2 regions of the Peribacillus sp. NJ11 genome follow, and region 1 is predicted to be linked to the other one. Evidence: riboswitches for the same ligand, from Rfam matches in the RefSeq annotation. Region 1 holds a riboswitch; the other holds the start of a gene.
The links. Region 1 has a riboswitch for FMN ahead of ribE (riboflavin synthase). Riboswitches for the same ligand answer to the same signal wherever they lie in the genome.
Positions count from the first base shown of each region.

Region 2: another riboswitch for FMN. It lies ahead of QUF86_RS15565 (ECF transporter S component); the one in region 1 lies ahead of ribE (riboflavin synthase).

Region 1 covers NZ_JAUCFO010000001.1:548,200-551,626, reverse strand. Annotated here, with positions in the region: gene QUF86_RS02820 (hypothetical protein) at 552-788, shown strand; gene QUF86_RS02815 (hypothetical protein) at 920-1,093, shown strand; FMN riboswitch at 1,648-1,778, shown strand; gene ribE (riboflavin synthase) at 1,925-2,563, shown strand; partial or broken gene ribB (3,4-dihydroxy-2-butanone-4-phosphate synthase) at 2,582-3,220, shown strand; gene ribH (6,7-dimethyl-8-ribityllumazine synthase) at 3,293-3,427, shown strand, end outside.
Region 2 covers NZ_JAUCFO010000001.1:3,143,365-3,146,791, forward strand. Annotated here, with positions in the region: gene serA (phosphoglycerate dehydrogenase) at 1-1,199, opposite strand, end outside; FMN riboswitch at 1,524-1,658, shown strand; gene QUF86_RS15565 (ECF transporter S component) at 1,824-2,405, shown strand; gene QUF86_RS15570 (ferredoxin) at 2,541-2,789, opposite strand; gene QUF86_RS15575 (YpbB family protein) at 3,080-3,427, shown strand, end outside.

The DNA.
Region 1 (3,427 bases):
TAATGATAAACTAGAAGCCTTAATGAGGACTTTGTAAATCGTCAAGAAGTTCAACCTGAAGAAGTAGGGAAGTTAACTTTTTATTGTCTGAAAGTAATAACTGATAAAGGTTGTTATTTTTGGTTTGAATACAGAATTAGAAGACGAAAATAAAAGATTGGTCTATGAGGATAAATCACAGATGTTAGAAATAACCAGGCTTATGGGAGATTCATTTTAAAGAACGTGGATAGATAATTTGAAATCATTAAGCATCCATAAATATGGGTGTTTTTTAATTGCCTAAACATACAAACATCCGTTCTGAAATCGGATTCGAATACTCTGAATTTTTGTCCATCATTAGAGCAAAATTCCTAAAGAAAATCTTTATAGATAATATATAAGAAAACCCTCTGAATTCGATTGTAAAGTTATATTATCATCTATTCAATTGGGTGCTTTTTATCTTGGAGAAAGAAGATGTCAATATTTTTATTAATGGGGACAAGCACAAGCGTAAATTTAGTAAATCCATATTATATAACAATACATGATATGGAGATGATTATATGGGAAAACATGGTTGTAAGAAAAAAAAGGATAAAAAGTGTTGTAAAAAAGAGAAACACAGTTGTAAGAAGGTAAAAGATTGTTGTAAGAAAAAAGAGAAAAAGTGTTGTAAAAAAGAGAAACACAGTTGTAAGAAGGTAAAAGATTGTTGCAAGAAAAAAGAGAAAAAGTGTTGTAAAAAAGAGAGTAAAAAGCATTATTTTGAATGGAATAGTAAAATCAAAATCAGGTGGTAAGTACATTCCGATACAATATAGTAGTTTAGTTAATGGTAAGTTGCAAAGCACTAATTGAATTTAAATGGTTTAAATATTGCACTCATTCTGTGGGTGCTTTTTATTTTGGAGAAAGAAGGTGAGGAAATAGTATGGGTAAGCAGGCTTATTACAATAAATACAAACGTGATAAAGAAGCTAAGAAGTTCTATAACTCATCTGGTTTGAAGAAGTGCCGTGCTGTTGTATTGGCAGGAGACAATCATTTATGCCAGGAATGGTGGAAGAAACGGATCACACATGTAGACATGGTCCATCACATATAACTTGCAGCTAACTTGATTTTTAGTATGGCCGAGCTTATGGGCCAAGTCTTTATAGTATCCATTGTGTGGTCCAAACTCTTTTCATTCATTTACATAAACTAGTCATTAACATATTCGAGACTTGGGTTTAAACAAAAAATGTAAAGATTGCGGACATAGTAAATGCAAATGCGAATCTAAACAAGAACAAAAGATAGAGTAAAACGTCGAAGTGGATGTAAACGTACCTGCTAAGGATAAAAAAGGGAATAGGGACCTTCCCTTACACGTGGTTAAAAACGGAAGGATATACAAAGTATCCAAAATTACTTTTTTAAAATGGCTTGATGGAGAAGGGCAAGGAGATTGATTCCTTGTTCTTTTTATTTTGTCGTGGTAATATGTCATTAATTAAAAGTCAATTCAGTGGTAGTTTTTTGGTAGGATACTTGGAAGGAATGAACAATATTCAACAGGACTATAAAACATTTCGATAAATATCATAACCGTAAAAATCCTATTACATAGGCTTTTAAATAACAACATAATACTAGAAAGCGCAGCAATGTGTTGATAGTGTCCTTCGGGGTCGGGTGAAAATCCCAACCGGCGGTGATGAAGAAATTCTAAGCCCGCGAGCCTGATAAAGGCAGGATTTGGTGAGATTCCAAAGCCGACAGTACAGTCTGGATGGGAGAAGGACGTGTGGAACCCAAGTGTATACGTACGCCTAATTTTTCAAAAAAGAAAATATTGGGCTTTTTAGGTATACAGTTTTTTTCACTCATTTCTCCTGCTAACTCCTTAGGTCTTCCTAAGGGGTTTTTTATATTTTATAAAAGGGGGAAAAACATGTTTACGGGAATCATTGAGGATATCGGTACCGTCCATTCCTTGAAAAAAGGAAAAAGCAGTATGGAGCTGTCGATTCGTTCTGAAAAAATCCTTGAAGATGTTCATCTGGGGGATAGTATTTCAGTCAACGGGGTCTGCTTAACGGTAACGTCCTTCACGAAAAGTTTATTTACGGTCGATGTGATGCCGGAAACGGTCAAAGCTTCCTCGATCCGGACGTTAAAGTTGGGATCACCTGTGAATCTCGAACGAGCCATGAGTGCACAGGGAAGGTTTGGCGGTCATTTTGTTTCAGGTCATATCGACGGAACCGGAACAATCATAAAAAAAGAACGAAAAGAAAACGCCGTATATTATGTAATCCAATTGGAAGAAGGGCTCAGTACCTTTTGCATTCCAAAAGGATCTGTAGCCATTGATGGAACGAGCTTGACGATATTTGGAATCGAACGAAACCTTTTGACTGTATCACTGATTCCATTGACTCATCAGGACACCGTATTGGGGCAAAAAGCGGCTGGCGATATAGTTAACATCGAAAATGACATGATAGGGAAATATATTATACATCAAATGAAAACTGGTGATTCAAAACCAGGGTTGAATTTAGAGTTTTTGGCAGAGCACGGATTCTAATAAAAGGGCGGTGTAATGATGTTCCATACAATTGAAGAAGCGATCGAAGATTTGAAAGCTGGCAAGATAGTAATCGTATCCGATGATGAAGATCGTGAAAATGAAGGGGATTTTGTCTTGTTGGCCGAAAAGGCGACGCCGGAAGCGATTAATTTCATGGCGACTCATGGACGAGGTTTGATTTGTACAACCATTACTGAAGAATTGGCAGGGAAATTGAACCTGCATCCTATGGTAGGAGAAAATACCGATCATCATGGTACTGCTTTTACTGTTAGTGTCGATCATAAAAGCACTTCCACAGGAATCAGTGCTTTTGAACGGTCATTGACGATACTTGAGCTGCTTAAAGAGGATTCGGTCGCTGAAGATTTTCAAAGGCCTGGTCACACTTTTCCGATAGTCGCTAAAGAAGGCGGCGTACTGAGGAGGGCAGGACATACGGAAGCTTCGGTGGATTTGGCAAAGTTATGCGGTGCCGCTCCAGCTGGTGTCATTTGCGAGATCATGAATGAAGATGGATCGATGGCACGCGTATCCGATTTGGAAGTCATCGCTGAGAAATTCAACCTGAAATTCATCACGATAGCCGATTTGATTCGGTTTCTTCAACAAAGTGATACAATCGGGAAACAGGAATTTGAACTGAACATCCCGAATGCTTAAGGAGTTTAGCGCATTTATATGAACAAAAAATGATATCTGTATAATAATTAGGAGGAATTGGACATGGGGAAAATTATTGAAGCACAATTAATCGGATCAGGATTGAAAGTAGGAATCGTTGTAGGAAGATTTAATGAGTTTATCACAAGCAAGCTTTTAGGAGGGGCATTGGATGGCCTTAAGCGTCATGGTGTTGAT
Region 2 (3,427 bases), 2.6 Mb from region 1:
ATTTTTTCACCAACTGTGATGCCACGCTCTTTTGCGACCAGCAAGGCATTCACCTCATTGACTGATGCATCAACTCTTGATTTGAAGAAACCTGAGATTAGACTTTTTGTCAGAATCGCTGTATCGAAGTCCAATGATTCTCCTGCATACGTAACGGAGATTTCCTGAATCCCTTCATTCATGCACTGAGAAGCAATGGATCCCATTTGCTGAACAAGTTGATAGAATGGCTGTACCTTTTCAAACACTTCTTTAGAAATCGCTGGAAGGTTGATTGAACTGGAAACCGGTTTTCCTTCGAAATAGGTCAAAACTTCTTGGGCAACCTGTACGGCTACATTTAATTGGGCCTCTTTCGTAGATGCACCTAGATGAGGTGTAGCAATGACGCTATCCAGTTCAAGCAGTTTATGGCCAAGTGGAGGTTCTTCAACGAAAACATCCAGCGCCGCCCCTGCAACATGTCCTTCAACTATCATTTCATATAAATCATCTTCGTCTAGAATTCCACCACGGGCGCAGTTCAGTACATAAACTCCTTTTTTACAGGTAAGCAGTTTTTCTTTATTGATTAAACCTCTAGTTTCATTCGTTAGTGGAGTATGTACAGTAATGATGTCTGCTTTAGGAAGCAATTCATTTAACGGCAGGGACGTTACGGCCATTTTCTTTGCACGATCAGCAGTCAGGAACGGATCATAGACAATCACATCCATCCCAAACACTTTAGCACGTTTGGCAATTTCCCCTCCGATACGTCCAAATCCAACTATACCTAATACTTTGCCGCGAAGTTCAGTTCCAGTATATGAAGAACGTTTCCATTCCCCATTCTTCAGTGAAGCATAGGCTTGCGGAATATGGCGCATTAAGGAAGCCATCATGGCAAATGTATGTTCTGCAGTTGAAATGGTATTGCCGTCAGGAGCATTAACCACGACAATCCCGCGTTTTGTCGCAGCGGGGATGTCTATGTTATCGACGCCGACACCCGCGCGTGCTATAATTTTCAACTGCGGCATACGGTTCATTAAATCTTCCGTAACCTTCGTTGCACTTCTTACAAGTATTGCATCAATCTGATCAAGTTCGTTTTCCGCTTCCTCTACTGTCTTCTGAATAAGGTGAATATTGGAAGCCTCTGATAGCGGTCCGAGTCCTTCTGGTTTGATGGCATCTGCTACTAAAATCCGATACACGTCTAAACACCTTCCTAGGGAAAAGAATTATCTTAAATTTCAGTTAATTTTACAATTTAAATGCCAATTGTGTCAATTTGGCTTCACTGATTGTAAGCGCTTAAAACAATAATTACATTTGGATCGTATGTTTAATGCCGCACTATTAATGGCTTCAACATCGATTGCCTTAAAAGAAAAAATATTTTCATTATTTAAAATTTTGTGTATCCAATTTTTCTTTTAAGAGATCAATATTCATCCTAAATGTATCAACTGAGAAAAAATGCTATCACAAAAAAGGAATTTCGGATATAATGGGAAAGATAAAACAAAATTTTATAGGTCTATCTTCGGGGCGGGGTGTAATTCCCCACCGGCGGTGATGAAGGAAATTCTCTTCTAAGCCCGCGAGCCTTATGGGCAGGATTTGGTGTGATTCCAAAGCCGACAGTATAGTCTGGATGGGAGAAGATGGAGGTTCCTGAGTGCGTTTCAACAGTTATTTGCTGAACGTTTGTTTGATGTAACCTTTAATTTATCCCTTTAATTCTATTGGAATTAAAGGTTTTTTATTGAGCATCAACATGATTAAGGAACCCTAACCTCTTTTTCAGGTAGATCGGAAAAGAAGGAGAGAGAACTATGAAAAAGAACAAAGTGAAAAAAACGGTCACACTGGCCATGATGGGAAGCATTTCTTATTTATTAATGCTTTTAAATTTTCCGTTTCCAGGATTCCCGCCTTTTCTCAATGTTGATTTTAGCGACATACCAGCACTGATGGCGGCATTGATTTTCGGTCCGATGGCCGGGATTCTAGTTGAATTCCTTAAAAACCTATTGGATTTTGTCATGACAGGGACCTTGACTGCTGTACCAGTGGGGCATATCGCTAACTTTATTGCGGGAATACTGTTCGTCTTGCCGACTTATTATGTATTTAATAAAATCAATTCAAAAAAAGGGATGACGTTCGCTTTACTTGCGGGTACAGTTTCCATGGCGGTATTTATGAGTGTGTTAAACTATTTTGTCTTTTTACCGGCTTATACCTTCTTTATGGGATGGGATGCAATGTCGGCACCCGAGTCGAGAAAGTTCGTCACGACGGCAATCTTGCCTTTCAACGTGATTAAAGGCGTGCTCATCACATCTGTATTCATGTTATTGTTCATTAAATTACAGACATGGATCAATAAGCAAACATTATATAAAAATGCTTAATGGCATTGACGATAGAAATATAAAAAACAACCGGATATACATATCCGGTTGTTTTTTATGTCTTTGGCATGGGAATATGTGGAGCTACATTGGCCAAAAGAAAAAGCCATTCTCGATTGAAAATGGCTTGTACGTTTATTCGAATTTTAGTGCATCCCCGTCAAATGCCTCGTCAGCAACTTTAATAGAATCCGTTGGACATCCTTCAAATGCATCCATCATATCATCTATAAGTACATCTGGAATTTCAACGATTCCCTCATTATCGTCAAGGGTAACAAATGCAATCCCTTCGTCATCATAATCATATATATCTGGTGCTGCTGCTCCACAAGCACCACAAGCGATGCATGTTTCTTTATCCACAATAGTAAATTTAGCCATGAATATAACCCCTCCTAAGTTGATTAACAACTGATAATCTTTTTATTTCAGATTATTATCTCTTTCTTATTGTAAGACCGAATGCCAAACTTTTCAATAGAAATTGTATTGATAATAACTATCATGTAGTAGAATGTCAACGAAAAACATCGTAATAATTAACTTGGGTCTTACCATGGTTCGTCATTTAGTCACATAATTTTCCTTGTATTCATCAATAATAACGGCGATTTTTGCAGATATTTGTTACAATGGGTTTATTGGTTAAATGAAACAAGGATGTGAGTCCCATGAATAATTATCTACAGGCAATCATTCTATATGCGATAAAAAAATTTCAAGGCGAACGTTCCATTTATGCTATATACCATATGCTACAGGGAAAGAAGTCGTCACAAACAATCCAGGATGCCCATTTATTCGGGTTAACGAATATATTTGGGACAATACCTCGATTTACCCGTCAGCAATTAAATCAAAACATTGAACAGTTCCTTAAACATGACTACATTAATTTAACGGATAAATCAGATGCATATGAAATTAGTCTGCAAGGAGAGGGAATTTTAGTCGATTACTTTAAAAATAATCCTTTTCCGACGTATATAAATGGTTGGAAGTATCACAATATCACCCCT